Regions from separate parts of the Mycobacterium sp. NGS59 genome, predicted to be linked through region 1. Evidence: riboswitches for the same ligand, from Rfam matches in the RefSeq annotation. Region 1 holds a riboswitch; the other holds the start of a gene.

What was found. Region 1 has a riboswitch for cobalamin ahead of metE (5-methyltetrahydropteroyltriglutamate--homocysteine S-methyltransferase). Riboswitches for the same ligand answer to the same signal wherever they lie in the genome.
Region 2: it holds a riboswitch for cobalamin, as region 1 does, so the genes downstream of both, AC5Y46_RS05840 (PPE family protein) here and metE (5-methyltetrahydropteroyltriglutamate--homocysteine S-methyltransferase) in region 1, are expected to answer to the same signal.

What each region holds. Positions count from the first base shown of each region.
Region 1 covers NZ_JCALCN010000001.1:6,081-10,636, reverse strand. The annotation lists gene AC5Y46_RS00040 (nitroreductase family protein) at 1-60, shown strand, start outside; gene AC5Y46_RS00035 (TetR/AcrR family transcriptional regulator) at 217-1,479, shown strand; gene AC5Y46_RS00030 (SDR family oxidoreductase) at 1,509-2,165, shown strand; cobalamin riboswitch at 2,230-2,477, shown strand; gene metE (5-methyltetrahydropteroyltriglutamate--homocysteine S-methyltransferase) at 2,625-4,556, shown strand, end outside.
Region 2 covers NZ_JCALCN010000003.1:165,165-169,720, forward strand. The annotation lists gene AC5Y46_RS05830 (ABC transporter ATP-binding protein) at 1-739, opposite strand, end outside; gene AC5Y46_RS05835 (ABC transporter ATP-binding protein) at 736-2,508, opposite strand; cobalamin riboswitch at 2,712-2,891, shown strand; partial or broken gene AC5Y46_RS05840 (PPE family protein) at 2,975-4,556, shown strand, end outside; gene AC5Y46_RS05845 (PE-PPE domain-containing protein) at 4,551-4,556, shown strand, end outside.

The DNA.
Region 1 (4,556 bases):
CCGCGGGCGTCCGTCGAGCACGTGGTCGCGCTGGACCACTGGACCGGCCCACCCATCTAGGATGGGGTCGTCGATGCGGAGCAGGTCGCTCAGCAGCGCGTTTGCCGCAGCCAATCTGATAACCTCTAACAAAGATTTGGTTCGGCAGGAGGACGGATTTCCGATGGTTTCCGCACTGCGATCCGCCCGGTCGTTCGAAGCGCCGTTCAGCGGGCCATGACTGACAGCGCCATCGAAACCGGTACCCGCCGCGCCGAGATCCTCGAAACCGCCGCGTCCCTGATCGCCTCCTCCGGACTGCGAACTTCGTTGCAGGAGATCGCCGATGCGGCAGGGATCCTTCCCGGCAGCCTGTACCACCATTTCGAATCGAAAGAAGCGATCCTGGTCGAATTGATCCGCCGCTATCAGGCCGACCTGGAACGCATCGGGCAAAGCGCCCAAACGAAATTGGACGAGGCCGACTCGCGACCCGCCGCCGGGAAGATCGTCGAATTGGGCCAGGCGATCGCCAACTGCGCTGTGCGGCACCGCGCCGCGCTGCAGATGTCGTTCTACGAGGGCCCGAGCGCGGACCCCGAGCTGATGAAGCTGACGCGGCAGCGGCCGGTCGCGATCCAGGAGGCGATGCTGCAGACCCTGCGGGCCGCCAGGTGGAGCGGCGACATCAATGCCGACGTCGATCTTCCCACGTTGGCCGACCGGATCTGCCAGACCATGCTGCAGGTCGGCCTCGACGTCATGCGGCACAATTCCTCCGCCGATCAGGTCGCAGCGCTGCTGTGCCGGATAATATTGCAGGGCTTGGCATCTCGTCCTCCTGACGATGGTCCGCTGGACCGCTCGACGGCTTTCACCGCGGCCAGCGACGTCATCGACACGTGGGCCGACGACAGCGAAGCCGACCCCCGTGACAAGGCCGCCCAACTGCGTGCGGTCGCACGAACGGAGTTCGGCCGCAAGGGATACGAAGTCACCACCGTCCGCGACATCGCCGCCGCGGCCGGACTGGGCACCGGAACCGTCTATCGCGTCATCGGGTCCAAGGACGAACTGCTGGCGTCGATCATGCGGTCGTTCGGCCAGAAGGTGGAGGCCGGGTGGATCGCCGTGCTGCGCGCCCAGGCGAGTCCCGTGGCGAAGCTGGACGCGCTGAGTTGGGTCAACGTCAATGCGCTGGACCAGTTTTCCGACGAGTTCCGGATCCAGCTCGCCTGGATGCGCCAGTCCCCGCCCCGGGATGCGGTGAACCCGGGCTGGTCGTACACGACGCGGTTGCGTCAGATGAAATCGCTGCTCTCCGAAGGGACTCGGTCCGGCGAGATCGCTATCGACTCGCCGTCGACCACGATGCTGGCCCGCTGCGTCATCGGCATGCAGTGGATTCCGGAGAACATCCTGCGCGACATCGGCACCCGGGCCTCGCTCATCCTGGCCCGCGACACCGTCCTGCGCGGTGTCGCCGTTCGCGGCAAGTGACGATCCGTTCCGAGCTGTAGCGTCGAATCATGGCGAACATCATCGTGATCGGCGGCCACGGCAAAGTCGCCCTACACCTGGCCCGCATCTTGAGTGACCGCGGCGACGCCGTGACCTCGGTATTCCGCAATCCCGACCACACCGACGACGTCGCTGCGACCGGCGCGAAGCCTGCCGTCGCCGACATCGAGCGTCTCGACACCGACGCGCTGGCCGACCTGCTGTCCGGACACGACGCCGTCGTCTTCTCGGCCGGGGCCGGTGGCGGCGACCCGGCGCGAACCTACGCGGTGGACCGCGACGCCGCCATCCGGGTGATCGATGCGGCCAGCCAGGCCGGCGTGCCGCGGTTCGTGATGGTGTCGTATTTCGGCGCCGGCCCCGATCACGGTGTGCCCGCCGATGATTCGTTCTTCGCCTACGCAGAAGCCAAGGCGGCCGCCGATGAACACCTACGTGCCAGTGCTCTCGACTGGACCGTGCTGGGGCCGGGCCGGCTCACGCTGGACCCGGCGACCGGCCGGATTGCGGTGGGCGAAGCGAAGGGCGCGGTTTCCCGCGAAGATGTCGCGCTGGTGGCGGCGGCCGTGTTGCCGGACGACTCGACCGTCGGCCGCACCATCGAATTCAACAACGGCGATGTGCCCATCGCGGACGCACTGACCGCGGCCGGGGAGTCGAGCTAACGCTCTACGGGCTGTTGTATCGACTCGAGACCGCGCAGCGACACGAGGCGCAGACATGCCTAGTAACATCTACCGTGCAGCTGGTCTGTTGTCGTCGCACCATGTGACGCCGGCATCGAGCGGGGCGACTTTTGCCCCGCGAGAGGGAACCCGGTGGGAATCCGGGACTGTCCCGCAGCGGTATGCAGGAACGAACGCCGTTTTCGACAAGCACTGGTCCCGAACGTGGGGGCTGGGAAGCGACGGTCACTAGGAGCACCACCTCGGTGCGCGCCTGCGAGTCCGAAGACCTGCCAGCTGTGCCGGGCGCGCCGCGTCCGGCGGTTCATCGCCTCGTGGAATGGGCGTTTGGCCGCACCCGTTGAGGTGTATGCGACTGACGACAGTCCGACACGCCCAACGGACGGCTGCGCGTCCGCGGGCGGTGTCCACTCCGTCGATCGAAGGACGAACCCGCTCGTGAACGCCACACCATTCACCGCCACCATCACCGGCTGCCCCCGCATCGGTCCGCGCCGCGAACTCAAACGCGCGACCGAAGGCTACTGGGCCGGACGTACCAGCCGAGCCGACCTGGAGTCCGTCGCCGCCTCGCTGCGCCGCGACACCTGGTCGGACCTGGCCGCAGCCGGCCTGGACTCGGTGCCCGTGAATACCTTCTCCTACTACGACCAGATGCTCGACACCGCGGTACTGCTCGGGGCCCTGCCGCCACGGGTAGGTGACGTTCCCGACGAACTTGACCGCTACTTCGCCGCGGCGCGCGGCAATGACGAGATCTCGCCGTTGGAGATGACGAAGTGGTTCGACACCAACTACCACTACCTGGTTCCCGAGATCGGGCCGTCCACCCGGTTCGCGCTGAACCCCGACAAGGTGCTCTCGGAGCTCAAAGAGGCTCAGGCCCTGGGGATTCCCGCCCGTCCCGTGGTCATCGGGCCGGTGACGTTCCTGCTGCTGGCCAAGTCCGTGGACGGCGGCGGCGCACCGATCGAGCGCCTCGAGGAATTGCTGCCGGTCTACACCGAGCTGCTGTCGCTGATCGCCGACGGCGGTGCTCGGTGGGTCCAACTCGACGAGCCCGCCCTGGTCACCGATATCTCCCCCGACGCACCCGCGCTGGCCGAGGCCGTCTACACCGCGTTGTGCGCGGCAAGCAATCGACCCGCCATTCATGTCGCCACCTATTTCGGCGACCCGGGTGCCGCCCTGGCGGGCCTGGCCCGCACCCAGGTTGAGGCGATCGGTATCGACCTGGTCGCCGGTGCGGGCACAGCGGTCGCGGCCGTTCCGGATCTGGCCGGCAAGACGGTGGTGGCCGGTGTCGTGGACGGACGCAACATCTGGCGCACCGACCTGGAAGCGGCGCTGGGCAAGTTGACGACTTTGCGCAATTCGGCTGCGGCAGTGGCGGTTTCGACGTCGTGCTCGACCATGCACGTGCCGTACTCGCTCAAACCGGAGACCGGGCTGGACGAGAACCTGCGCAGCTGGCTGGCTTTCGGCCGCGAGAAAGTGGATGAAGTGGTCGTGTTGGCCCGCGCGCTGCGCGACGGGCGCGAGACGGTCGCCGACGAAATCGCGGCATCCAACGCCGCGGTGGCCGACCGCAAGCGCGATCCGCGGCTGCACAACGCCGAGGTCCGGGCCCGGATCGATTCGATCGTGGCCTCCGGCGCGCATCGCGGTGACCCGGCCGAGCGTCGCGCCAGCCAGGAGGCGCGGCTGCATCTGCCGGCCCTGCCCACCACGACGATCGGCTCCTACCCGCAGACTTCGGCGATCAGGGTCGCCCGGGCGGCGTTGCGCGCCGGCGAGATCGACCAGGACGAATACGAGCGCCGGATGAAGGCCGAGATCGCCGACGTCGTCAAGCTGCAGGAGCAACTCGGGCTCGATGTGCTGGTACACGGGGAGCCCGAGCGCAACGACATGGTGCAGTACTTCGCCGAGCAACTGGACGGCTTTTTCGCCACCCAGAACGGCTGGGTGCAGTCCTACGGCAGCCGGTGTGTCCGTCCGCCTATCCTCTACGGCGACGTGTCCCGGCCGCAGCCGATGACGGTCGACTGGATCAGCTATGCGCAGTCGCTGACCGACAAGCCGGTGAAGGGGATGCTGACCGGTCCGGTGACCATCCTGGCGTGGTCGTTCGTCCGTGACGACCAGCCGCTGGCCGACACCGCAATCCAAGTGGCACTGGCGATTCGGGACGAGACGGTGGACCTGCAGTCGGCCGGGATCGCGGTGATCCAGGTCGACGAGCCGGCGCTGCGGGAGCTGCTGCCGTTGCGCCGCGCCGAGCAGGACGAGTATCTGACGTGGGCGGTGGGAGCTTTCCGGTTGGCCACCTCCGGTGTCGCCGACTCGACCCAGATTCACACCCACCTG
Region 2 (4,556 bases), on a different contig from region 1:
GACCCCACGCTCCGCGGATCGTGAGCCGGGATTGCGAGCGTTGTTGCCGGACAAGGGAATCCTCGATCGTGCCGAGTTCGCGGTGGCTCAACACGCCGTAGGCGCGCAGCGTGGGTTGCAGCCGGGCGTATTCGACGATCCGGGACGCGGTGACGCCGATGTCGTGCTCGTACTGGTCGTCGTTGCGGTGCACGACCGACGTGAACATCCGCAACGACAGCACACACAGCACCGCACCGAGCGTCAATGCCAACCCGATCCGCCAGTCGCTCAGGTAACTACCTAGAATCAGCGTGACCGGCGCACTCACGCCGACGACCAGATATCGCAGCAGGTGCGCCGGGAAATCCGCGAGATCCGTCGCATCCTTGGCGACCAGACGCCCGATCGGCCCGGTCCGGTCGGCGCCGAACCAGCCGATCGGCAAGGCGGCCAGATGATTTCCGATCCGATCGTGGAAATTGGTCAGCACGTCGGTGCCGACGCGATAGCCCAGCGAAGTGCTCCAGGCCAGCAACCCGTGATGGGCGACCACGGTCACGCAGATCGCCGCGATCCAGAACCACAGATCACCCCCCCGCACCGGTCGTTCGAAGAGGACGCCGAGCAACGGAACCACGAACAGGAAACCCAGACCTTGCAGCACTCCCTGCACGGCTTGCACGACGAGCATGGTGCGCAGCTGCCGGCGGCCGCGGTCATCGAGCAGGTCGAACAGGTAACGGATGATCGTGCTCATCGCCATGCCTCCAACTGCTCGGCGACACCACGTTCTGCCTCGCGTTCCCGTCTCCACAGTTGTGCATAGATTCCGTTGTGCCCCAACAATTCCGGGTGCCTACCGGTTTCGGCAATGCGGCCGCCGGCGAGGACGACGATGGTGTCGGCGCCTCGGACGGTGCTGAGCCGGTGCGCGATCACCAGCACCGTCCGGTCCGCGGCGACCGCGCTCAGCGCGTCTTGGATCCGGGCCTCGTTTTCCGGGTCGGCGCTGGCGGTGGCTTCGTCGAGGACCAGGATCGGGCGGTCGGCCAGGATCGCGCGGGCGATACAGACGCGCTGCCGTTCACCACCCGAGAGCGCAGCGTCCTCGCCGACCACCGAATCGAATCCGCGTGGCAACGTCTCGATCCTGGACAAGATCTGCGCCCGGCGGGCGGCTTCCCGCACGGCTTGCTCGTCGGCGTCGGGACGGCCCAGCCGGATATTGTCGCGAATACTCATGGCCGACAACAGGTGTGGGTCCTGAAAGACAAACGCGACGTGCCGATACAACGTCGCGGGGTCGATCCGGCGCAGGTCGACCCCGTACAGCTCGACCGCCCCTTCGCACGGATCGTCGAACCGCGGCAACAGCTTGGCCAGGGTGGACTTTCCGGAACCGGACGGGCCCACCAGCGCGGTGATCGTGCCGCGCTCCAGACAGAGATCGATCCCGGCCAAGGCGACCGTGTCGCCGTAGGTGACGCGCACCCCGCGCAGCCGCACCACCGGGCCCGGTGTCGCGGGATCGAGTTCGGCCGGGCGGTCCGGCACCGGAAGTTCCGCAGTCCCAAGCAGTTCCCGGATTTCGCGGGACACCTGCAACCCGGTGACCAACGGGTGTATCGACATCAGCAACGTCATCCAGTTCGACGTGATGACGGTGCCGAAGACGGCGAATGCGATGAAGTTCTGCAGCGGGAGGTCGCCGTTGGCGGTCAAGATCCCGCCGGTCGTCGCGACCGCGAGCAGGATGCTGGGCGGCGACAGCAGGATTTCCGCCGTGACGCTGGCCACGCTGGTGGATTTGGCCCAGTCGAGGAAGAAGTGTGCGAACGCGCGGGACACTTCCTGGAACCGACGACTTGCCGCGCCCGGCGTGCCGAAGGCTTTCACCACGCCGATGCCGTTCACGAACTCCACGGCCGCGCTGTTGAGCCGCCTCAACCAGTCCATGTACTCCGGATACTTGGTTCCCGCACTGGCCGCCGCGCGCTGATACGCCGCCAGCCCGGCGCACACCGGCAGCAGCGTCGCCAGCGCCATCCGCCAGTCCAGGACGAACAGGTACCCGAAGGCCACTACGGGCGGCACCGCCGCCGCACTGACTTCCACGATCGAATGGGCCACGAGCCGATGCAGGGCCGCGACGTCGTCCTCGACGGCCTTCTTGACGATCCCGGAGTTGCGCTCGCCGAACCAGCCAAGCGGCACCCGGCTCAACTTGGCCAGCAACTCCCGACGGATCCGGAACGACACCCGGATGTCGGCCAGATGTGTCATCACCCCGGCGGCCAGGACACCCAATTGCTTTGCCGCCAGCGCGATGACCGCCACCACGACGATCGGCCAGACGTCGGTGTTCCCCGCGAGGAGACGCCGGCTCACCTCTACGACGACGAACAGTGGTGCCATGCCGGCCAGTGCGCTGATCGCCGCCAGTAGCGCGCACGCGACAAGTGTCGTCCGAGCCGACCGCAGGATCGCCGGGGGGCGCCCGGGTCCCGCTGGGCTGTCTCGTCGCACGCTTTTCCTCCGTCGCAACGCTCGTGCTGCCGACCCGGGCAATACTGCTACGCCGAACACCAGCACCGAGCGGCGGCTAACTACATGCAAATTATTCGCAGGATTGTGGCAAATTGCCCGCCTAGCTCTCCCGCCAGGTTTATGGTCGGGGGAACAGGTGCTCTGCGGGGGTGACTTTGATTCTGCGAAGTGCGATCCGCCGGCCGACTCAAGTGCGACAATGTCGCCTGTACGGCGATGATGATGCAGGAAGCCGGTGCGAATCCGGCGCGGTCCCGCCACTGTCATCGGGGAGCGACCCTCACAAGCCACGGCCATTGGCTGGAAGGCGAGGCGAGCGGTGATCCGAGAGCCAGGACACTCACGTCATCGCATCCTGCTAACCCGGGGCGGAGCACCCCGGAGAGAGCTGGTGCCTCATGATGCGGCACGCCTGCGGTCGGTCCAGCGCTCGGCCTAGCCGCCGATGACGGTCTGGATGGGTTCCCCGCCGGAGCTGCACTCGACGTTGCTGTCGAGCGGTCCGGGGCCGGGTCCACTCTTGGCTGCGGCCGCGGCGTGGAGCACGCTGAGCACCGAGTACGCCCAAGTGGCCGACGAGTTGACCGCGCTGTTGAGCGGGGTGCGCGGCGGCGCCTGGGAGGGCCAGAGCGCCGAGTCGTATGTGGCCGCCCACGCGCCCTACCTGGCCTGGCTGGTGCAGGCCGGCGCGGACAGCGCCGCGACCGCCGCCCGGCACGAGGCCGCGGCTACCGCCTACACCGCGGCCCTGGCCGCCATGCCTACGCTGGGCGAGTTGGCAGCCAACCATGCCGTCCACAGCGTATTGGTGGCGACGAACTTCTTCGGGATCAACACCATCCCGATCACGCTGAACGAGGCCGATTACGTGCGAATGTGGATTCAGGCCGCCACCACCATGAGCGCGCCTATGAAGGGGTCTCGGCTGCGGCGGTGGCCGCGTCGCCGGACGCGACCGCGGCACCACAGATCGTCAAAGCAGAACCGGCCGCAGCAGCCGGAGATCCTTTTTCGACGATCACAGATTTCCTTGCCGCCGTGGAGCGAGTCTTCAACACCGTCGGCGGCGACAGTGGCGACCTGGTCTCGTATATCTTCAGCGTCCCCCCGGGCACCGACCCGATGACGTGGTTCGTCACCAAGATCGCCGACCTGTCGTCGCCGGTGAGCGGCTATCCCGCGCTGATGCAGGGACTGCTCAATGCGGCCGGTGACAACCCGCTGTTGCTGCTCGCGGCCTACGCCTTCGGTGGTGTGGCGATCGGCTACGACCTGTCCATCCAGGTCATCCAGTTTCTGGTCACCTTCCCACTGCTGGCGGCCGGACTGAGTCCGCTGCTGGTCGGCCCCACCCTCCTCGGCACCGGTGGCGCGCTGGGTATCGCCGAGGTAGCCCTGCATGTGCATGCGGGCATGGAATCAGTTCCGGGTCCCACCGACGTGCTTGCCGCGAACCCCGCCACCGTGCCGGGTCCGGTTGCGACGGTGGCCGTTTCGAGCCCGGCCGTACCGGCGCAGGTTGTCGCGCCGGCCGCCCCGGTACCGGCTGCGGCTCCGATCGCATCGAGCGTTGCGAGCGCATCGCCACCGCCGGGCGCGGGTCCCGGGCAGTTTCCGTATCTCAGCGGCACGGGCAGGATGGATTCCCCGGCCGGCACCCGAACTGTGGTCAAGAAGAGGGCTTCGCAGCCGGACGTCGCGGCGGCCCCGGCCGCGGCAGCGGCTTCCGCAGCGGACAAAGCGCGGGAACGCCGTAAGCGGCGTGCCAAGGTCGACGTGAAGGGTCGCGGCTACGAATACATGGACCTCGAGCCCGTTTCCGACCCCGACGCCGCCGTCAGCTCCGATCGCGGCGCAGGTCCGCTGGGGTTCGTGGGAGCCACCCGGCGGACGGCCGGTGGTGAAGCCGCGGGGCTGGCCACGCTCACCGGTGACGCGTTCGGTGGCGGTCCGCGCGAGCCACTGATGCCCAGCACCTGGGCGCCGGACGAGTCGGAGTGCGCCGAGAAACAGGAGGGCATGTGTCA